DNA from 3 places in the Streptomyces sp. NBC_00683 genome. Region 3 is predicted to be linked to each of the others. Evidence: riboswitches for the same ligand, from Rfam matches in the RefSeq annotation. Region 3 holds a riboswitch; each other region holds the start of a gene.
What was found. A riboswitch is a leader RNA that binds a small molecule or an ion and turns the genes downstream of it on or off. The one in region 3 is predicted to bind cyclic di-AMP.

Region 1 (7,422 bases), 5.2 Mb from region 3:
CCGGACGGTGGCAAGACCGTGTCGATCGCCCTTCCCTGGGTCGTGCCCGCCCAGGCCTGACGTCACCGCGCCCCCGTGGCGCGGCCGAAGCCGCTGCGCAGCAGAGCCCTGAGTGTCGCCGCCGCGGCCGTCGACCGGTCGCCGCGGTGCACCACGGAGATCGTCCGGCGGAAGGCGGAGGGTTCGAGGCGCCGCACGGCGAGCGGTGTCGGGGACATCGAAGCGACCATCTCGGGCACGACGGCCACGCCGACACCCGCACTGACCAGTGCGCACACCAGCGCGTAACCGGGGGACTCGCACACCACGGCAGGAGTGGCCCCCGCGTCGGCCAGCGCACGCTCCACCCCCTGCCGGGGTGGATGCGCCGGTGCGCTGCTGATCAGCGGACGGCCCGCCAGCTCGGCCACCGGGAGCCGGCCGCTGCCCTCGGACAGCGCCTGCCCCACGGCCGTGATCAGTACGAGCTCCTCGACCAGCAGAGGCTCGGCGGACACCCCGGAGGGCAGCGGATCGGCGACAGCCGGTTCGTACGCATGGGTCAGCGCCAGATCCACGTCGCCCGCGGCCACGGCTGCCACCCCGCCGGGCGGCTCGTAGTCCGTCACGGTGAGTTCCACGTCCGGGTGGGCACGCCGGAACGCACTGAGCACCGGCGGCAGCAGGTGGATCCCGGCCGTGGTGAACGTCCCGACCCGCAGCCGTCCTCCCGACAGCCCCGCGAGCCGGGCCAGCTCGTGCCGTGCCTGGTCCATCTCGTCCAAGACCCGTCGGGCACGCCCGGCCAGCAGCTCGCCGGCAGCCGTCAGGCGCGCCCCGCGATGGTGGCGAACCAGAAGCGCGGCGCCGGCCTCCCGCTCCAGTTTCGCGAGCTGCTGGGACAGGGCGGGCGCGGTGTAACCGAGCCTCGCGGCCGCCTTCGTGATCGAACCGGCCTCGGCGACCGCCACCAGTGCGGCCAGCCGCGTCGGATCGTACATAAAGCATTCCTTTTGGCAGACCCAGAAGATTGCAAGTACACGCTAAAGGGCCGTCCGGGTCAGGGTGTACCCATGGACGCACAACTGCTCGCTTTCATCCCGGTCGCCGCGGGAATGGTCGCCCTGCCCGGCGCGGACTTCACCGTGGTCGTACGCAACGCCCTCGCTTCGCGCCGGTCCGGCATGGCCGCGGCACTGGGTGTCGCCGGGGGACTGCTCGTGCACACCGCGCTGGCCGTCGCCGGACTCGCGGCGGTGCTGGTGGCGATGCCCGTCCTGTTCCGCACCGTGCAGCTGCTCGGTGGTGCCTATGTGCTCTACCTGGGGGTGAGCGCCCTGTACGCGCTCAGGCGGCGGACCGCGGCGGGCGCCTCCGCTGCGGAGGAGGCGCCCGCCGCGAAGCTGGGGCCGGTACGGGCACTGCGTCAGGGCTTCCTGACGAACGCCCTGAACCCGAAGGCGCCTGTGCTCTTCCTGAGCCTGCTGCCCCAGTTCGTCCCCGAGGGGCAGCCGCCGCTTCCCAGGACCCTGCTGCTGGCGGCCGTGGTCGTGGTGCTGGCGCTCCTCTGGTTCCCGGCCGTGGCCCTGCTGGTGGACCGCCTCGGCCGTTGGCTGCGCCGGCCGCGTACCGCCCGCGCGATCGAGGGCGGCAGCGGCGCGGCTCTCACCGCGCTGGGGCTCGTGCTGGTGACCGGGCCGCTGCTGCACTGACTCGGCGGGGCGGCCCCCGGCGGGACCGGCAGGAGCGGCTGACGGCGGTGTCAGCCGGGGCCGCCGTCAGCGGACCCGCCCGTACCAGATGCTCTTCGACCAGATCCGTTCCAGCCGGACCACCGCCCCGGTCTTCGGCGAGTGCCAGATCTTGCCGCCGCCGGCGTAGATGCCCACGTGGTAGACACTCCGGCCCGCGTGGAAGAAGACCAGGTCGCCGCGGCGCCGTTGCGACGAGGAGATGTGACGGGTCTTGTTGTACTGCTGCTGGGCCGTGCGGGGGAGCTTCTTGCCCGCCTTCTTGAACGAGTAGAGCGTGAGGCCCGAACAGTCGAAGCGGTGGGGGCCGCTGGCGCCGTACCTGTAGGGCGAACCCTTCTTCGAGGCGGCGATGTCGAGCGCCCTCGTCGAATGGGCAGCGGCCTCGGCCTCGTTGACGAGGCCGGGGGCGAGCATGGTGGTGCCTACGGCGAATGTGAGAACCGAGGCCGTACCGACCCGGGCGAAAAGAGACGGGACATGAACCTGCGCAGTCATGCGCAACCCTTCGTCAGCCGCCTGTGAAGGATGACCTGTCGGGTTCGGGCTGGCGAAGTTGCCCGGCCGCACTTGGCGGCTTCACCCCGAGGGTCGAAGGGATATCCCGTCGACCCGTTGTGCTCGGGTCCTCCACTCCTGCCGATCCACTTCTGTCGACCAGGCATCCGGGCAGCGGCAGGACTCGGCGTCCGCCCGGACCGCCCCGCCGCGGTGGCGGGGGCTTGTCGTCCCAGGGATCTTTACTCACGGACCGCCGGATTTCCGCTGTGAAGGTCGTTTTGTGAGAGTCATCACGACTGATCTGTTCGGGTGGACGGGGTGGGACCGAAGCTGAGGCGACGCTGCGTGACCGGCCTCGTACCAGCAGCGGAACGGTGAATTCCACTCAGTGTCCGCGCGGGATGCGCAAGTTGAGCTGTCCCCCGTGAGGGGGATGCTCTACGCCGAACGAGCGAGGAAAATTGATCTGCGCATCGGGCGTGTCCGGCCTCGGGGGACATCGGCACGGCCGTTGACACGACAACTGTTCGAAGACCCCGGCGGGCTCGCGGCGGCCGAGGAACCAAGGCTCGGGTGTGCGACGGTGACGGCACTGCCGCGTTCGAGGACACCTACAGCCGTGCCAGCCCGTGGGCGTCGGCCCAGGTGCTGATCGCCGCGGCCAGTTCCGCGGGGCGGTCCTCCGGGGAGTGGTGGCCGGCCAGGCCGTGGCGGGAGACCTCCAGACCCGCGATGTTCTCCTCGCACCAGGCGACGGCCCCCTGGTCGGTCATCGCGCCGGGGCCGGGTTCGAAAGCGGCGAGCAGCTTGGGGACTTCGGGACTGGCGGCCAGCCAGGCGTCGTAGCGCTCGATGCGGGCCACGACATCGGCGGGCTCGGAGTCCAGCGGCATCATGCGCGTCCACGCCAGGATCGGGCGTCGGCTGTGCGGGGTCGGGAAGGGGCGGCGGTAGACCTCGAGATCGGCGGGGTCCATCGGGGTGGCGAGCGTGTCCGGGAACCTCTCGATGAACAGTGAGTTCTCCAGGATCATCTCCTCGCCCACCCCGGGGGTGCGCAGGAGAGTGAACAACTCCCGCCCTGCCGACGGGAATTCGTTGCCGACCAGCGGCTTGATGATCGTCTCGGTGAAGGCGAGGCCGCGCACGCTGCCCGGGAGGCGGGCCGCGCGGTCGAAGGCGAGCGCGCCGCCCCAGTCGTGGCCGACGATGACGGCCTCGGCAAGGCCGAGGGCGTCGAACCAGGCGTCGAGATAGCGTGCGTGGTCGTCGAAGGAGTAGGCGAGGTCGGGTTTGCCGGAGTCGCCCATGCCGATGAGGTCGGGGGCCAGGAGGCGGCGGCCGGGCGCTGCCACGCCCGGCAGGATGTTCCGCCACAGGTGGGAGGAGGTGGGGTTGCCGTGGAGGAAGACGAACGGCAGCCCGTCGGGGTCGCCGGACTCGCGGTAGTGGAGGGTGGAATCGAGGACGGGAAGGGTGGGCATCGCGGTGTCACTTCGCTTTCTGTAAGGGAGATTCAGAGGTTGAGGCTCAGGACGCGGTCGACGGCCATCTCGACGACGACCAGGTCCGGTGGGGCGGGCGGTGCCGTGCGGTAGCGGACGGTGTAGCGGCGAACGGCCTCGGCCAGGCGCGCGGGATCGTCGGTGACGGCGGCCCGGCCTTCGAGAGTGAGCCAGCGGAAGCCGTCCGCCTGGCAGAGCGCGACACGCGCCGCCGCGCCGCCTGCCGCCACGTTCCGGGTCTTGCGGGCTCCCGCCCGGGTGGTCACCCGGACCAGGCCGGTGGGCGCGTCGAAGGTGAAGCGGACAGGCGTGACGTGCGGGGTGCCGTCGGGACGGAGGGTGGTCAGCGTGGCCGTATGGGGAAGAGCGAGGAACGCCCCTGCGGCGGCCGGTAGTCCGACAGTCGCCCGGCTCACTTCTTCTTCACGCCCTCGTTCCAGATCAGCTTGGCGATGTTCGGTCTCACGGCATCGGTGATGACACCCATGGCCGTACGGACGTACCGTCGCTCCTCCAGCTCGCGCAGCATGCTTGCGGCGAGGTCGGCACGGGCGGTGAAGACGCCGTCGGCGCTCGTCCCGGCGGTGTGGAAATCGGTGACGGTGGGGTGCTCGAAGAGGCCCGAGGGGCGGACGAGCGTCCAGTCGAGGTTCGTTCGGCGGATCGCGGCTTCCATGCGGCGCATGTCCTCGTGAAGGGTGCGGCCGAGGCGTCGGTTGACCAGCGGGTCGAGCACAAGGTTGAAGAAGTGCGCGCCGGAGGGCCGCCAGTCGGGGTCGGCGATGCTGGAGCTGACGGTGAGCAGCCGTTTGATGCCGTGGCGGGCCATGGCCCGGGTGATGGCCGTGGCGCTCGCCGAGTACGTGGTGATGGTCTCCTTGGAGAATTGCGTGCCCAGCGCGGAGAGGACGGCGTCCGTCCCGTCGACCGCGGCGTCGACGGCTTCCGGGTCGGTGGCGTCGGCGACCGCCACGGTGAGGCCCGGCCGTGTGCGGAGGGAACCCGGGCGGCGGGTCACGGCGACGACCTCGTGGCCGATCGCGAGGGCCTGCTCGGTGAGGTGGCGACCTGTCGGTCCGTTGGCGCCGAAGACTGCGATACGCATGGTGTGGGCCATCCCTTGGTGTGGCTTCCGGAACGCCCTTGACTGTGCCGACCGCGAAACGCAGGCTCAACGCTGATGAATAACGCCGCCCCTGCCTCCGCCCGCCCCCGGGGCCGCCCCCGCGGTAACCCGCCGACCCGCGAGTCGATCGTCTCGGCGGCTCGTACGCTGTTCCTGGAGCGCGGCTACCGGCTCACCACCCTGCGCGCGGTGGCCGGGGCCGCCGGGGTCGACCCGGCGCTGATCGCGTACCACTTCGGCTCGAAGAAGGGCCTGTTCGCAGACGTGATGCAGTTCCAGTGCGCCAACGCACTGGCGGTGGACGACGTCCTCGGCGGCGACCCGGCCACCCTCCCCGACCGCCTGATCGACGCCGTGACGGACCTGTGGGAGGACGCCGACTTCCGGCAGCTCACCACCCGGGGTGAGGAGGCGGCCGAGGTGATCCGCGAATACCTGGAACGCGAGTTGCTGGCCCGGCTTGTTGAATTTCTCGGCGGGCGGGACGCGACCGCCCGCGCCACGGCCGTGGTGACGATTCTCGGCGGCCTCATCTACACGCGCTACCTCAACCCGCTCCCCACCCCCGCGGCACTCACCCCGTCAGAGACCCGCCACGTCCTTGCGCCGGCGCTGCGCGCCGCGCTGGCCCCGAGGCCGCGCACCGCGGCGACCGGAGCGGACCGTCGGGGCGCGCGGGTCTCCGGGGGAGGCGCCGTGAAGCGGCGTCAGGACGGCGGCCCGGCAGCGGAGCCGCACTGAGGGGCGGTCAACTCGTCGATTCAGGGGGTACGGTGACCCGCCCCGCGCGACGCTCGCCGTCCAGTACCCGCAACGCGCGGGCCAACGTGGCCGCATGGATCTGGGCCTCGCCCCGCTCATGCATCAGCGCGAGCGCATCGCGCAGGGCGGTCGCCCGTGAGGCCAGCGCCTGGGCGGCCCGGAGCGCTCCGTAGGTGTCGCTGCCCCGGGCGGGGTTGATCCGGCCGACCTGGTCGAGCACCTCCAGGTAGCAGTCGATGAACTCTCCCTCGGCGCGGGTCAGCGCGGGGAGCGGCGGGAGCTGGGGGGAGAGCAACGGGGATCACCTCGCGGGGTGTGGCGGCCGAATCGGTTTGCGGTTCTCCGTGATGTGGTCGACCAGTCCGTACGCCTTGGCGGCCGGGGCGTCGAGGATGGTGTCCCGCTCGAGGTCGGTGCCGATGTCCTGTGCGGAACGCCCCGTATGACGGGCCAGCATCGCGGTGAGCGAGTCGCGCTCACGCATTAGCTCGCGCGCCTGGATCTCGAGGTCGGAGGGCTGGCCCTGCACCGGCTCGTCGAGGGCCGGCTGCTGAATGACTACCCGGGCGCCGGGCAGAGCATGTCGACGGCCGGGTGCGCCGGCTGCGAGCAGCGCGGCGGCGTAGGAGCCCGCCTGGCCGAGGCAGAAGGTCTCCACCTCGCAGGACAGGTACTGCATGGTGTCGTAGACCGCCGCCATGGCGTTGAACGAGCCGCCGGGCGAGTTGATGTAGAGGGAGACCGGTCGGTCGGGCTCGGCGTACTCCAGGTACATGAACTGCGCGATGAGGTCGGTTGCCGCGGTGTCGTCGACGGGCGTGCCGAGAAAGACGATCCGTTCGGCGAGCAGCTTCGAGTACGGATCCAGCGTCCGGGTGCCGGTCGAGGTGCGTTCGGTGAACTCGGGCAGTACGTAGCGGGCGGAGGGACGGTGCACGGCGTTGCCTCTTCCTCGGAGTCCGTAAAAAATGTACAGGACGTACAGAAGGTTCTGATGGGGACTATGGCCCAGGGATCCAGGGGGAAGCAACCGGTCCGATGTGGTTTCGCTATCAGCGAGGGACGAAAGCTGACAACCCCTCATATGGCGGGCTGGGCAGGCCCGCGTCGACCCTGTGGGTGAGCGACACGCTGAACATTCCTGGAGAGCACCGCTGTCCGTCGCCCGGCGGGTGAACTAAGGAGCGCAGAGACCCCACGAGAAAGGTCACTTCCATGTCCGAGGCTGATGCCGTCACCGTCTGTACGAAGTGCGGCGGAACCATCGCTGTCTCTCCGGCCCGCCACGACCAGGCCGCACGTGTCCGCCACGTCGACGCGCCTGGTCAGCCCGAGAAGTGCCCTGACTAGGGGCGCTCGACAGGCGGAGCGAGGGGTACGCGGTGTGCCCCTCGCTTTCGGTGCGCTGCCGCTGTCCCGGGCGGGTGCCTGCTGTTTGACACGGCATCGGGAAGAACGCAGCCCTCGCATCCGTTCCACCCGAGCAGTGAACACAAGATCCGGGCAGAAGGGTGACGCCGTGTCAGTAGCGTTCAACGAGGAGACGCGCAAGCTTCTGGACGGGAGGAACTTCGCCACCGTCGCGACGCTGAACCGGGACGGAGGGCCACAGACCTCGGTGGTCTGGGTAGCGAGGGACGGGGACGCGGTGCTGTTCTCCACCACGGCAGGGCGGCAGAAGGCCCGAAACCTCACACGGGACCCACGGGTCAGCCTTACCGTCTACGACATCGAGAACCCCTACCACTCCGTGGACATCCGCGGCACTGTCGAACTGATCGAGGACCGGGAAAAGTCG
Region 2 (7,422 bases), 1.1 Mb from region 3:
GCCGCCGCCGAGGTGGAGGACAAGCACGGGGTCCCGCTGGAGGTCGTCGTCGTCGGCGACTGCCCGCTCGACGAGAAGCTGGCGGCCCAGATGCAGGCCGCACGCGAGGCAATGGTCAACGCCGCCAAGTACGGTGGCGAGGGCGGCGCCGTCCAGGTCTTCGCGGAGGTCGAGGGCCGCACGGTCTTCGTCTCCGTACGGGACCGGGGACCGGGATTCGACCTGGATTCCGTCCCGGGCGACAGGATGGGCGTACGAGAATCAATCATCGGCCGGATGCAGCGCAACGGCGGTACTGCGCGACTGCGTTCGGTGCCCGGCGGGGGCACGGAAGTCGAGCTGGAGATGGAAAGGGCGAGCCAATGACCGAGAACACCGAAGCTGCCGGGGGCCCGGAGCGCCGGGTACGGGTCGTGCTCGTCGACGACCACCGGATGTTCCGCACCGGGGTCCAGGCCGAGATCGGCCGCACCGAGGAGACCGGGGTCGAGGTCGTCGGCGAGGCCGCGGACGTCGACCAGGCAGTCACCGTGATCACCGCGACCCGCCCCGAGGTCGTCCTCCTGGACGTCCACCTCCCGGGCGGCGGCGGGGTCGAGGTCCTGCGGCGCTGCGCACCGATGATGGGTGCCGTGGAGAACCCGGTGCGTTTCCTGGCGCTGTCGGTCTCGGACGCCGCGGAGGACGTCATCGGTGTCATCCGCGGCGGAGCGCGCGGCTATGTCACCAAGACCATCACCGGCGCCGACCTGGTCGACTCGGTCTTCCGGGTGCAGGACGGCGACGCGGTGTTCTCGCCGCGGCTGGCCGGTTTCGTCCTCGACGCCTTCGCCTCGACGGACGCGCCGCCGGTGGACGAGGACCTGGACCGGCTGACGCAGCGCGAGCGCGAGGTGCTCCGGCTGATCGCACGCGGTTACGCGTACAAGGAGATCGCCAAGCAGCTGTTCATCTCGGTGAAGACCGTCGAGTCGCATGTCTCGGCGGTGCTGCGGAAGCTCCAGCTGTCCAACCGGCACGAGTTGACGCGGTGGGCGACGGCACGGCGGCTGGTCTGAGGCGACCGGTCCGGGTCAGCGGGCTTCCGCCGCGAGCGAGATGTTGGTCTTCTCGCCGATCCTGCGATAGCCGATGCCCGCGTAGATCCGCTCGACCTCGGGGCTCCCCGGCTCCAGCCAGACGGTGGAGCAGCCGCGTTCGAAGGCCGTCGTGGTCAGCCAGGCCGAGAGCGCGGCGCCGATGCCCCGGCGACGGAAGGCGTCGGACACTGCGAGGCCGGCCAGTTCGCTGATGCCGTCGACGGGGACCGAGCAGCCGCCCGCTCCGGCGGGCTCGTCGCCGAGCAGGGCCAGCGCCGCGACGCCGTTGCCGGCCACCGCGGCGCGCAGCCAGGCGATCTCGCCCTCGTCGGGGCCGCCTTCGCCACCGAAGCCCGTGTGCTGGACCGCGGCGGCCGCGGTGAACTCCGCGTCGGTGACGGGTTCGGCCATGCGGAGCCCGTCCACCGGCTTCGGCGGCAGGAGACCGGCCGGCGTGCAGGCCAGTACGGGGGCGTGGTTCTCCACGGTGAAGCCGGCGGCCAGCAGGGCCGGTTCGACGGCAGGGGCCCAGGAGGGCAGGTATTCCAGGCGCGGCAGCCGGTTCCGCTCGCGGAATGCCGCGACGAGGTCGTCGATGTCCCCGGCGGTGGGCTCGGCGCCCTGGTCGGGGATGGCGTAGTTGGCGTACTTCAGTTCCCAGCCCGGGTTGTGGCGCACCGTGAAGGGGCCCACCCGGTAGTGGTCGGGGGAGCGGAGGGTGAGCGTTCGCGCGTAGTTCTGGACGTCGGTGTCCATCGGCACGGGGAGCCTTCTCTCTCTCGCTGGGCCGGTCGGCGCGGAGCCTATGCCACCCGGGTCGCTCCCGCGAAAGGCATTTCGCTGATCGGTGCGATGCGGACCGGCGCGCCGGGGCGCGGGGCGTGGATCATCTGTCCGCCGCCGATGTACAGCCCGACGTGTGTGACGCCCGAGTAGAAGAAGACCAGGTCACCCGGGGCCAGTTCGGAGCGGGAGACGCGGCTGCCGGCGTTGATCTGCGTGTAGGTGGTGCGGGGCAGCGAGACACCTGCGGCGCGCCAGGCGGCCTGGGTGAGGCCGGAGCAGTCGAAGGAGGACGGGCCGGTGGCGCCCCAGACGTAGGGCTTGCCGAGTGCCCCGTACGCGAAGTCGACGGCCTGCGCGGCACGGGCGTTGGGGGCGCTGACGGAGCCGCGCGGGGTGCTGCGGTCGGCCCGGACGCCGGTGCCGCCGTGCTGGGCGTCGGCGGAGCGCTCGTAGTCGGCGCGCTGGGCGGCCGTGAGGGTGGCCAGGAGCTTGCGGGCGTCGGCCAGTTTGGTGCGGACCGCGGTCCGGTGCTTCTTCAGCTCGGCCTGGCGGTCCGCGAGTGCGGCGAGCTCCTCGTCGGCCCGGGCGCGCAGCTGGGCGATCTCGGTGAGCTGCCTGCGGACTCCGTTGACCGCGCCGGCCTGCCGGTCCCCGGCCCGGTCCAGGTAGGAGGCGCGCTCCAGGTACTGGTCGGGGTCGGAGGAGAGGGCCAGCTGGACGGCGGGGTCGAGGCCGCCGCTGCGGTACTGCGCGGCGGCGAACGAGCCGAGGGCGTTGCGCGCGGTGTTGAGGCGCTCCGTCCTGCGGGCGGCCTCGTCGCGCAGGGCGTCCAGGGACTCGGCGGTGGCGGTCGCCTTCTCCTTCGCGCCGTTGTACTTCTCGGTGGCGACCTCGGCGTCGTGGTACAGCCGGTCGACCTTGGACTTCACCTGGGCCGGGGTGAGCTGGGGCTCGGCCTGGGCGGCGCCCTCGAAGGCGGTCGCGGTAGCCGCCCCGGCGAGGGCCAGGGTGGCTGCGGTGCGGGCAGCAGGCCCGGTGAACGGACGCTGCTTGGGCTTGCGGTGAGCGGCTTTGCGTGGGACGGCCACGGGGGCGCGGGTCCTTCCGTTCGACTGCCCGTCGGGGGGTATCCGGCGGGCCCGCCGGATACCGGTGCCGGGCCACCACAGGGGGAGTGGCCCGCCACCGGAACCCGGCGGGGTGACCGGGGTGCCGCCCGGTACGGGGACGGCGGTGAAGAATCGGTCACCTGGGAGGGACGCTAAACCCGAGGCACGAGGAAGAGTCGTAATGACAGCTATTGCCCCAATGTGACGTTTCGATCAACGCAAATGACCGGAAAAACCAGCTGTTGTCGGGCAATTCGCACGGGTCGAGAGCGAACTCATAAGGAATTAGTACCTAGCTGAAGACTGGTGATATGGCCGCCGCTACGCTGCGGCCATGGACGTACTCATCAATGTCTTCGTCGCCCTGCACATCATCGGAATCGCCTCCCTGCTGGGTGGGTTCCTCACTCAGATGACGGCCATGGGGAAGGGTGCCGCGCGGTTCGGACCCGCCATGCTGCACGGTGCGCTGATGATGCTCGTCACGGGTTTCGCCCTGGTCGGGTTCAACCAGCTCGACGACCAGCCGGTGAACAACATCAAGATCGGCATCAAGCTGCTGCTCCTGGTCGTGATCCTGGCGCTCGTCTATGTGAAGCGCGACGAGGAGAAGGTCGACAAGGGCGTCTTCATGGCGGTCGGCGGGCTGACGGTCGCCAACATCTTCATCGCCACACTCTGGACCTGACCGGGCAGCCCTACGGGCCCGGTGCGTGCCGGGCCCGTAGGCAGTTCCGTCCGTGCGCTCCGTGCTACGCCGGGCGCACGCTGCCGTAGATCGGCATGTAGTAGATCGACTCCTCGCGGACGTTCGCGCCCGGCTTCGGCGCGTGGATCATCATCCCGTCGCCCTTGTAGATGCCGACGTGGCTGATGTCGTCGTAGAAGAAGACCAGGTCACCGGGCTTCAGATCGGCGGTGGCCACCCGGGTGCCCACCTCGACCTGGTCCCAGGTGGTGCGGGGCAGGTCGACGCCCGCCGCCTTCCACGCGGCCTGCGTCAGCCCGGAGCAGTCGTACGAGGACGGGCCCGTCGCCCCCCAGACGTACGGCTTGCCGATCTGGTCCCGTGCGAAGGCCAGGACCTTGTCCGCCTTCGACGCGTAGCTGCTGTCGGAGCCCGTGCCGGTGCCGGTTCCGGTGCCCGCCTCCTCCTTCGAGGCCTCGTCCGCCGCCCGGTCCGCCTCCGCCTTCGCGGCGGCGGCCTGCTGGCGCGCGAGCTCCTCCGCCTTGCGCCTGGCCTCCGCCTCCTTCTTGCGCTCCAGCTCCGCGAGCCGTGCCTTCTCCTCGGCGGTCAGCTCCGACAGCAGGGTGCGCGCCTCGGCCAGCTTGTTCTGCACCTGCTGCTTGCTGGTGCGCAGCGTGGTCTGCGACTCGGTGAGCGTCTGCAGGCTCTTCGTCGCCTCGACCCGCTTGGTCGCCGCCTCGCTCTGCTGCGTACGGAAGTCGGCGACCGCCTTCTGCTGCTGGCTGGTCATCCGGGCCATCAGCTGGTCCTGGTCGAAGTACGACTGCGGGTCGTCCGCGAGGAAGAACGTGGCCGTGGGGGCTATCGCTCCGCTGCGGTACTGCGCGGCCGCGTAGTTGCCCAGTTCCCGGCGCGTCTCGTTCAGCTTGTCGGCACGCTTGGCCGCGGCCTCGAGGAGCGCGTCGACCTTGGAGCGCTGCTGGGTGGAGGCCGCCTTCGCCTTGTTGTACTGCTGGGTCGCCGTTCCCGCCTGGCGGTAGAGGTCGTCTACCTTCTTCTGCACTTCCTCGATGCTGGGCTTGGGCTCCGCAGGGGCGGCCGTCGCGCTCTGCGTGGAGAGCAGGGTGACGGACGCGAGCGCCGCCGTCGTGAGACCGACGGCGGGGGAGCTGGTGCGCACACGGGTGCGCGGTTTGCGATGCGACGCCAAGGCCGGCATCTCCTTCCGTGGACCGCCTACCGGGTTAGCTGTCGGGTTCGGGCGGAACGGAAGGCTGCCCTACGGTCCAGCGGGACGGACCGATTCACCCCGGTGCTGCGTGTGGGTCCCCGGTTCCGGACTCCCGTGCGGGAGCGACGGATTCAGCGAGGGTGCCCGCGCGGCGTGGTTCGCCTCAAGGGGGTAACGGTCACCCGTCGGAGCACGCTAGCCAACCCGTGGTGCCCCTGTGAAGGTTGATGGCCGATATGCCCGATACATTTCCGTGACCTTTCTGGATTGACCGGTCCTATTGCGGGAAGTGCCTCCGAATCCCTACGCACTGTGGGCGATCCGTCTCGGTGCGCGCACGGATCTGGCCCTCGTGCGGAATGCGGCCCCGGGGTGTCGGTGCGGCCGCCTAGACTCGTCAGGCGATGAGCAGCCTCTTTGACGACAGTTTCCTGACCGGCCTCCAGCAAGCGGACGAGGGCCCCCCGCCACCCCCCGAGGACCACGCACCCGAAGCGGTGCCGGAGGACCTCTTCGGGGGCGTCTTCGACGGTCCCCCACCGCCGCGCGAGGCCTACTACCGCGACGGCGCCCCGCGCCCCGTCGTCGACTCCGCCGCGCTGCTCGACGGGCTGAACACCGAGCAGCGCGCCGCCGTCGTGCACGCGGGCTCCCCGCTGCTCATCGTCGCCGGGGCGGGCTCGGGCAAGACCCGGGTGCTGACGCACCGGATCGCCCACCTGCTGGCCGAGCGCGGGGTGCACCCGGGGCAGATCCTCGCGATCACCTTCACCAACAAGGCCGCGGGCGAGATGAAGGAGCGCGTCGAGCAGCTCGTCGGACCGCGCGCCAACGCCATGTGGGTCATGACCTTCCACAGCGCGTGCGTGCGGATCCTGCGCCGCGAGTCGAAGCGCCTCGGCTTCACCTCGTCGTTCTCGATCTACGACGCCGCCGACTCCAAGCGGCTGATGGCGCTGGTCTGCCGCGACCTGGACCTCGACCCGAAGCGCTATCCGCCGAAGTCGTTCACGGCGAAGGTCTCGAACCTGAAGAACGAACTGATCGACGAGGAGACCTTCGCGGGTCAGGCCGCTGACGGCTTCGAGAAGACGCTGGCGCAGGCCTACGCGCTCTACCAGGCGCGGCTGCGCGAGGCCAACGCGCTGGACTTCGACGACATCATCATGACGACGGTGCACCTGCTCCAGGCGTTCCCCGATGTCGCCGAGCACTACCGCCGCCGCTTCCGGCACGTGATGGTCGACGAGTACCAGGACACCAACCACGCGCAGTACACCCTCGTACGCGAGCTGGTGGGCCCGGCGGGCGAGGCCGACGCCCCGGGCGAGCTGTGCGTCGTCGGTGACGCGGACCAGTCGATCTACGCCTTCCGCGGCGCGACCATCCGCAACATCCTCCAGTTCGAGGAGGACTACCCGGACGCGAAGACGATCATGCTGGAGCAGAACTACCGCTCCACGCAGACGATCCTGTCCGCGGCCAACGCCGTCATCGAGCGCAACGAGAGCCGCCGCCCCAAGAACCTCTGGACGAACGCGGGCGCCGGCACCCGGATCACCGGCTACGTCGCCGACACCGAGCACGACGAGGCGCAGTTCGTCGCCGACGAGATCGACCGGCTGACGGACGCCGGGGACGCGAAGGCGGGCGACGTCGCCGTCTTCTACCGTACGAACGCCCAGTCCCGTGTCTTCGAAGAGATCTTCATCCGCGTCGGGCTGCCCTACAAGGTCGTCGGCGGAGTGCGCTTCTACGAGCGCAAGGAGGTCAGGGACGTCCTGGCCTACCTCCGGGTCCTCTCCAACCCCGAGGACACCGTCCCGCTGCGCCGCATCCTCAACGTGCCGAAGCGGGGCATCGGCGACCGTGCCGAGGCGATGATCGACGCCCTGTCGATGCGCGAGAAGATCTCCTTCCCGCAGGCACTGCGCCGCGTCGACGAGGCGTACGGCATGGCGGCCCGCTCGTCCAACGCGGTGAAGCGGTTCAACACGCTGATGGAGGAGCTCCGCACGATCGTGGAGTCCGGCGCCGGACCGGCGGTCGTGCTGGAGGCCGTCATGGAGCGGACCGGCTATCTCGCCGAACTCCAGGCGTCCACCGATCCGCAGGACGAGACCCGCATCGAGAACCTCCAGGAGCTCGCCGCCGTCGCCCTCGAGTTCGAGCAGGAGCGGGCGGAGGAGGAGGGCGCGGGCACCCTCGCCGAGTTCCTGGAGAAGGTCGCGCTCGTCGCCGACGCCGACCAGATCCCCGACGAGGACGAGGACGGCTCCGGTGTCGTCACCCTGATGACGCTGCACACCGCCAAGGGCCTCGAGTTCCCGGTCGTGTTCCTGACCGGCATGGAGGACGGCGTCTTCCCGCACATGCGCGCGCTGGGACAGGTGAAGGAGCTCGAGGAGGAGCGCCGGCTCGCCTATGTGGGCATCACGCGTGCCCGTGAGCGGCTGTACCTGACCCGGGCCGCGATGCGCAGTGCGTGGGGTCAGCCCTCGTACAACCCGCCGTCGCGGTTCCTGGAGG
Region 3 (7,422 bases):
GGTCGTCGCCGTGGAGATCTTCCTGGACGCGCCGCTCGACGCCGAGCCCGAGGGTCTGGACGGTGTGGCCACGATCATGGCGCGCGCGCTGTCCGAGGGCACCGACAAGCACTCCGCGGAGGAGTTCGCGGCCGAGCTGGAGCGCTGCGGTGCCACGCTCGACGCGCACGCCGACCACCCCGGTGTCCGGGTCTCGCTGGAGGTTCCGGTCTCCCGGCTCTCCAAGGCGCTCGGCCTGGTCGCCGAAGCGCTGCGGGCGCCTGCCTTCACCGAGAGCGAGGTGGAGCGCCTGGTGGGCAACCGGCTCGACGAGATTCCGCACGAGCAGGCCAACCCCGCCCGGCGTGCCGCCAAGCAGCTCTCCAAGGAGCTGTTCCCCGCAACGGCGCGGATGTCACGTCCGCGCCAGGGCACCGAGGAGACCGTCCGGCGGATCGACGCCGCGGGTGTGCGCGCCTTCTACGACGCCCATGTCCGCCCGTCCACCGCGACGGCCGTCATCGTCGGCGATCTCACGGGGGTCGATCTGGACACGCTGCTCGCGGACACCATCGGTGACTGGTCGGGCAATGCCGGCCAGTCGCGCCCGGTGCCGCCGATCACCGCGGACGACACCGGCCGAGTGGTGATCGTGGACCGTCCCGGAGCCGTGCAGACGCAGCTGCTGATCGGCCGGATCGGCGCCGACCGGCACGACAGCGTCTGGCCCGCCCAGGTCCTGGGCACGTACTGCCTGGGGGGCACCCTCACCTCCCGGCTGGACCGCGTCCTGCGCGAGGAGAAGGGCTACACCTACGGTGTCCGGGCCTTCGGCCAGGTGCTGCGCTCGACGGCACCCGGATCCGTGTCCGGGGCGACCGGCGCCGCGATGCTCGCCATCAGCGGCTCCGTGGACACGGAGTCCACCGGGCCGGCCCTGGACGACCTGTGGAAGGTCCTGCGCACCCTGGCTGCCGAGGGGCTCACGGACGCCGAGCGCGAGACCGCCGTGCAGAACCTCGTGGGGGTCGCCCCGCTGAAGTTCGAGACGGCGGCATCGGTCGCGGGCACCCTCGCCGACCAGGTGGAGCAGCACCTCCCGGACGACTACCAGGCCCAGCTGTACGCGCGCCTGGCGGAGACCGGCACGGTGGAGGCGACGGCCGCGGTCGTCAACGCGTTCCCCGTGGACCGGCTGGTCACGGTTCTCGTGGGAGACGCTTCGCAGATCGCGGAGCCCGTCAGGGCGCTGGGTATCGGCGAGGTGTCGGTCGTCACCGGCTGACGGAACGGAGCAGAGCGAACCCCGGCGAGTGCGTTCTCGCCGGGGTTCTCCCTTTTGTCTGAATTGGTGGAGAAAGTTCATGTATGGCCTGTGGGATGTGCGACAAAGCGACCTGTCCGTTTGGTGATTGAAAGTCGCCCGGCCTAGCGTCGGCTCGGCTGTCCGCCAGACGTATGCCGCATCCGCGGCGCCGGACAGTCATCGCCGAGTCCCCGTCAGGCGCGAGCCTGGGGAGCCGGGGACCCACGTAGTCCCTGGGGTGAATCGGATGTCCGCGTCTCGTACGAGGCGGGGGATCCGTAGGAGACCTTCCTGCTCCGAACCCGTCAGCTAACCCGGTAGGCGAGAAGGAAGGAAAGGATCAGCCCCTCCATGGCGTTCACCCGTGCCACCGGGAAGCACCGTGCCCCGAGCCGCCTGACGCGCAGGAGCGCCAAGGCCGCCGGCATCGCGGCTCTGGCCACCACCGGCGTCATCGGCGGAATGGCCTCCCCGGCCCTCGCCGCGGACTCCGAGGCCCTCACCGTCACCGGTCTGACCCAGGCCGTTGCCATCGACACCACTCTCGCCGCCCAGATCGACGCCCAGGCCGAGGCGCAGCAGCACCAGGCCGACGTCGTGGCGAAGGCGAAGGCCGAAGCGGCGGCCAAGGCGAAGGCCGAGGCCGAGGCGAAGCGCAAGGCCGAAGCCCGCGCCAAGGAGGTCCGTGAGGCCAAGGCGCGCGCCGCCCGCGCCGCCGAGCGCGCCCGGCTGAACTCCTTCCACCTCCCGGTCGCCGGCTCCTCCGTGACCACCGGCTACAAGTCCAGCGGTGCCCTCTGGTCCTCCGGCAGCCACTCCGGCATCGACTTCCGCGCCGCGTCCGGCAGCTCCGTCGTCGCCGTCGGCGCCGGAACGGTCGTCGAGGCGGGCTGGGGCGGCGCGTACGGCAACAACATCGTGCTCCGGATGACGGACGGCACGTACACCCAGTACGGCCACCTCTCCTCGATCGGCGTGTCCGTCGGACAGAGTGTCACCTCGGGGCAGCAGATAGGCCTGTCGGGCTCCACCGGCAACTCCACCGGACCGCACCTGCACTTCGAGGCGCGGACCACCCCGGAGTACGGATCCGACATGGACCCTGTCGCCTACCTCCGAGCACACGGTCTCCAGGTCTGAGACCTCCTGCCGCACAGCTTTGCGAAGGCCCCGGCACCTGCCGGGGCCTTCGTCGTGCCGCCCCGTACCGCTCCGCTGCGAACCTCCGCAGAAGTACTCGTCGGCCGGCAGATATCCATGGATTCCGCTCCGCCATCGGAAATTGCGGCTGATTGCAATAGAGTCACAGAACAGGCGTCGATCGGCCGCGTTTCGCGGGGATTAAGGCGGAGGTTCGGACATGCGCATTCCCGCGCATTCGGTATGCACGGCAATCCGTGACGACATCGTCTCCGGTGTCTTCGAACGCGGCAGCCGCCTCACCGAGGAGGTGCTCGCACGTCGGTACGGGGTCTCCCGCGTCCCGGTGCGCGAGGCACTGCGCACCCTGGAGTCCGAGGGGTTCGTCGTCACCCGCCGGCACGCCGGTGCCTGTGTCGCCGAGCCCACGGAGCAGGAGGCCGCCGACCTCCTGGAGATCCGCATGCTCCTGGAGCCACTGGGCGCGGCCCGCGCCGCCCAGCGTCGTACCGAGGCACACCTCAAAGTGCTCCGAGGCCTGGTCAGGCTGGGGCAGGAGCGGGTTCGCCGGGGCGAGGGGGAGGATCTGCGCTCGCTGGGCGGCTGGTTCCACGAGACGCTGGCCCAAGCCTCGGGCAGCCCCGCCCTCATCGCGCTGCTCACCCAGCTCAGGCACAAGATCACCTGGATGTACGCGGTCGAGCACCCGGCCCGCCCCGCCGATTCCTGGGCCGAGCACGGCGCCATCGTGGACGCCGTGGCGCGCGGTGACGCGGAACGGGCCAGGGCGCTGGCGGCCCAGCACGCCGAGCGGGCCAGCGCCGCCCACCGGCTGCGGCGCACGGACCGGCCCGGCCGCACGGCGGGTCCGGCCCGGGTGAGGACTTCGCAACATTCTGTAAACATCGCAGGTGTCCGGCATTAACAATGGCGCCGTATACAAAGAAGGGAATTCGGGAGGGCTTTCTTTTTGCTGCCCGAATTCAGGCCGCCTTCGCGGTCGTCCGGGACTTCCCGCAAACGAGAAAGCCGCGGCTCCCGATGGGGATACCGCGGCTTTGTCGTGGAAGTAATTCCGGTCCGGAACGGGCGGAATCAGACGGTCTCCGGAAGCTCCTCGAGCCCCTCGGTGACCAGCTTCGCCAGACGGTCCAGAGCGGCTTCGGCGTCGTCCGCCTCGGACGCGAGCACGATCTCCTCGCCACCCTGGGCGCCCAGGCCGAGCACGGCGAGCATGGAGGCGGCGTTCACCGGGTTGCCGTCAGCCTTGGCGATCGTCACGGGGACGCCGGAGGCCGTGGCGGCACGGACGAAGATGGATGCGGGGCGGGCGTGCAGGCCCTCGGCCCAACCGACGTTGACGCGGCGCTCAGCCATGGTTCTGCCCTTCACGAATCAATAGTTGTCTAGACCAGTCTCTCATGCAGTGCGCACTGCTGTGTCCGACCTCCGGCCAGGCCGCCACCGCCGATCGGCTCCCTCAGACTGCCCGCGCAACGATCCGTCCGCGACCGGTGCGGCGGCCGTAGGCTTTGCCCATGGAGCCCACGCCGGAGCAGAGTCCGCATCACGCGTACCCCGACCACTGGGAGGCGGACGTGGTGCTCCGCGACGGTGGTACCGCCAGGATCAGGCCCATCACCACGGACGATGCCGAGCGGCTGGTCAGCTTCTACGAACAGGTCTCCGACGAGTCGAAGTACTACCGCTTCTTCGCGCCCTACCCACGTCTCTCCGCCAAGGACGTGCACCGCTTCACCCATCACGACTACGTCGACCGGGTGGGGCTGGCCGTCACGATCGGCGGAGAGTTCATCGCGACCGTCCGCTTCGACCGGATCAACGAACAGGGCAGACCGGCCTCCGCACCCGCCGACGAGGCCGAGGTCGCCTTCCTCGTCCAGGACGCCCACCAGGGCCGCGGTGTGGCATCGGCGCTCCTCGAACACATCGCGGCGGTCGCCCGTGAGCGCGGCATCGTGCGCTTCGCCGCCGAAGTGCTGCCCGCGAACAACAAGATGATCAAGGTGTTCCGGGACGCCGGCTACACCCAGCAGCGCAGCTTCGAGGACGGTTCCGTCCACCTCACGCTCGACCTCGAACCCACCGCGGCGTCCCTGGCCGTCCAGCGGGGCCGTGAACAGCGGGCCGAGGCGCGCTCCGTGCAGCGGCTGCTGGCCCCCGGATCGGTCGTCGTCGTCGGCGCCGGCCGCGCCGCGGGCGGAGTGGGCCGCACGGTGCTGCGCAACCTCCTCGGCTCGGGCTTCACCGGACGCACGTACGCGGTGAACCGGTCCTTCGGCGCCGAACAGGCCACGGTCGACGGTGTGCCCGCGCACCGCTCCGTGGGCGAGATCGGCGAACAGGTCGACCTCGCGATCGTCGCCGTCCCGGCCGAACGGGTGCCGGAGGTCGTGGCCGACTGCGGTGAGCACGGGGTCCAGGGCCTCGTCGTCCTCTCCGCCGGTTACGCCGAGCGCGGCGCCGAAGGCCGGGAGCGCCAGCGCGAACTGGTCCGGCAGGCCCGTAGTTACGGAATGCGGATCATCGGTCCGAACGCCTTCGGCATCATCAACACCTCCGACACCGTCCGGATGAACGCCTCCCTCGCCCCCACGTCGCCCGCACCCGGACGCATCGGGCTGTTCACCCAGTCCGGCGCGATCGGGATCGCCCTGCTGTCCGGCCTGCACCGGCGCGGCGCGGGGCTGTCGACGTTCATCTCCGCGGGCAACCGGGCCGATATCTCCGGCAACGACTTCCTGCAGTACTGGTTCGAGGACCAGGACACCGATGTGGCCCTCCTCTACCTCGAATCGCTCGGCAACCCGCGCAAGTTCACCCGGCTCGCCCGCCGGACCGCCGCCGTGAAGCCCGTGGTCGTCGTCAAGGGCGCCCGGCACAGCGGTTCCACCCCGCCCGGCCACGCCGTCCCCGTCAGCCGGATCCCCGACGCGACCGTCTCCGCGCTGATGCGCCAGGCCGGTGTGATCCGCGTCGACACCGTCACGGAGATGGTCGACGCGGGCCTGCTGCTCGCCGATCAGCCCTTGCCGGCCGGTCCCCGGGTGGCGATCCTCGGCAACTCGGAATCCCTCGGCCTCCTCACCTACGACGCCTGCCTCGCCGAAGGGCTTCGCCCGCGCCCGCCGCGCGACCTGACGACTGCTGCCGGGCCGCAGGACTTCCGGGACGCCCTGGCCGAGGCGCTCACCGACCAGACCTGCGACGCCGTGATCGTGACCGCGATCCCCTGGGTGGGAGAGAACGGCGAAGCGGAGACGGGCGACGGCGAGGTGCTGGCCGCGGCCCTGCGTGAAGCTGCGGCCACGGGCCCGGCCAAGCCGGTCGCCGTGGTGCACGTCGAAATGGGCGGCCTGGCGGAGGCCCTGGCCGCGGCCGCGAGCACGGCCACCCCGGCCGGCGGATCCCGGACAGCGGCACCGGACCCGTACGCGACAGGCGCCCCGGCGACCCCCGGGCGGGAGCAGGGCGAGCAGGAGCCCGACGGGCCCGCAGCCGGTGCGCCGCGGCCGGATGCGTCACGGACCGGCACGGCAGCCCGCGAGGGCACCGGCCGGGACGGTGCCGCCGGGCCCGGGGCGAGCGGCACCGCGGAACGCGGCGACGGCCCCGACGAGGCGCCCGGCCAGCGGCCCCGGACCGGGCGGATCCCCGCCTACCCGGCCGCCGAACGTGCCGTCCGTGCGCTCTCCGAGGCCGTGAAGTACGCGCAGTGGCGGCGGCAGGCCGCCGTGCCCGGGAAGATTCCCGAGTTCCTGGACGAGACCATCGACGAGCCGGGGGCGGCCACCCTGATCGAGGCGCTGCTCGGCCCCAGCCCCGACCCGAAGGGCCGTCCGCTCACCCACGAGGAGGCAGCCGAACTGCTCGGCCGCTACGGCATCGACGTACGGCCGGCCATCCCGGCCCTCGACCCGCAGGCCGCCGTCGCCGCCGCCGAGCGGCTCGGCTACCCGGTGGCACTCAAGACGACCGCCCCCCACCTCCGTCACCGCGCGGACCTCGGCGGTGTCCGGCTCGACCTCGCCAACGAGAGCGCCCTGAGCCGGGCCTACGGCGAACTGACCGAGCTGCTCGGCACGCCTGCCGAGCTGCGGCCCGTCGTCCAGGCCATGGCGCCGCGCGGCGTCGACACCGTCGTACGGGCCTCGATCGACGCCGCCGCGGGAGCCGTCCTCTCCTTCGGTCTGGCCGGCGCACCCTCCGAGCTGCTCGGCGACGTGGCCCACCGCCTCGTACCGGCCACCGACCGCGATGCCGCGGAGCTGGTGCGGTCCATCAGGGCCGCGCCGGTGCTGTTCGGCTGGCGGGGGTCCGCGCCCGCGGACACCGCGGCGCTCGAGGAGCTCCTGCTGCGGGTGTCGCGTCTGGTCGACGACCATCCCGAGGTGGTGTCGGTCGCACTGGAACCCGTCGTGGTCGCCACGCGGGGCCTGACCGTCCTGGGGGCGAGCGTCCGGCTCGCGCCGCCTCCGGCCCGTACCGATCTCGGTCCCCGCAGACTCCCCAGCTACTGACTGCCCCCGGACCTCACCACGGCGTCCCCGGCAGCCACCGGCCCCCCGTAGGATGGTCCGTATGGCAAAGACCGGTACGACGACCCAGGGGCTGCGCGCGGCGATCGAGCGCAGCGGCTACTACCCGGCCCTCGTGGCCGAGGCGGTGGAGGCCGCCGTCGGCGGTGAGCCTGTCGCGTCGTACCTGGTGCACCAGGAGACCACCTTCGACTCCAACGAGGTGCGTCGCCATGTCACGGTCCTGGTCCTGACGGACACCCGCTTCATCGTCAGCCACACCGACGAGCAGGCCGCCGACACCAGCTCCCCGACGCCGTACGCCACCACGTCCACCGAGTCGGTCAAGCTCGACCGGATCTCCTCCGTCGTGGTCAGCCGCGTGGTCGCCGACCCCGAGAAGTACGTGCCCGGCACCCTGCCCCGCGAGGTCGTCCTGACCATCGGCTGGGGCGCGGT

Region 1: linked by a shared signal. The riboswitch ahead of OG257_RS33145 (C40 family peptidase) and the one ahead of OG257_RS10315 (M23 family metallopeptidase) in region 3 are both predicted to bind cyclic di-AMP.
Region 2: linked by a shared signal. The riboswitch ahead of OG257_RS15355 (C40 family peptidase) and the one ahead of OG257_RS10315 (M23 family metallopeptidase) in region 3 are both predicted to bind cyclic di-AMP.

What each region holds. Positions count from the first base shown of each region.
Region 1 covers NZ_CP109013.1:7,605,127-7,612,548, forward strand. Annotated here, with positions in the region: gene OG257_RS33130 (ATP-binding protein) at 1-60, shown strand, start outside; gene OG257_RS33135 (LysR family transcriptional regulator) at 63-980, opposite strand; gene OG257_RS33140 (LysE family translocator) at 1,053-1,691, shown strand; gene OG257_RS33145 (C40 family peptidase) at 1,758-2,228, opposite strand; cyclic di-AMP (ydaO/yuaA leader) riboswitch at 2,232-2,404, opposite strand; gene OG257_RS33150 (haloalkane dehalogenase) at 2,843-3,751, opposite strand; gene OG257_RS33155 (pyridoxamine 5'-phosphate oxidase family protein) at 3,748-4,152, opposite strand; gene OG257_RS33160 (NAD(P)-dependent oxidoreductase) at 4,149-4,841, opposite strand; gene OG257_RS33165 (TetR/AcrR family transcriptional regulator) at 4,917-5,603, shown strand; gene OG257_RS33170 (hypothetical protein) at 5,611-5,919, opposite strand; gene OG257_RS33175 (ATP-dependent Clp protease proteolytic subunit) at 5,926-6,561, opposite strand; gene OG257_RS33180 (PPOX class F420-dependent oxidoreductase) at 7,144-7,422, shown strand, end outside.
Region 2 covers NZ_CP109013.1:3,498,493-3,505,914, reverse strand. Annotated here, with positions in the region: gene OG257_RS15380 (PspC domain-containing protein) at 1-366, shown strand, start outside; gene OG257_RS15375 (LuxR C-terminal-related transcriptional regulator) at 363-1,058, shown strand; gene OG257_RS15370 (GNAT family N-acetyltransferase) at 1,074-1,835, opposite strand; gene OG257_RS15365 (C40 family peptidase) at 1,883-2,953, opposite strand; gene OG257_RS15360 (hypothetical protein) at 3,309-3,662, shown strand; gene OG257_RS15355 (C40 family peptidase) at 3,727-4,881, opposite strand; cyclic di-AMP (ydaO/yuaA leader) riboswitch at 4,880-5,040, opposite strand; gene pcrA (DNA helicase PcrA) at 5,298-7,422, shown strand, end outside.
Region 3 covers NZ_CP109013.1:2,356,103-2,363,524, reverse strand. Annotated here, with positions in the region: gene OG257_RS10320 (M16 family metallopeptidase) at 1-1,264, shown strand, start outside; cyclic di-AMP (ydaO/yuaA leader) riboswitch at 1,457-1,624, shown strand; gene OG257_RS10315 (M23 family metallopeptidase) at 1,637-2,425, shown strand; gene OG257_RS10310 (GntR family transcriptional regulator) at 2,646-3,350, shown strand; gene OG257_RS10305 (HPr family phosphocarrier protein) at 3,521-3,802, opposite strand; gene OG257_RS10300 (GNAT family N-acetyltransferase) at 3,964-6,966, shown strand; gene OG257_RS10295 (DUF5998 family protein) at 7,028-7,422, shown strand, end outside.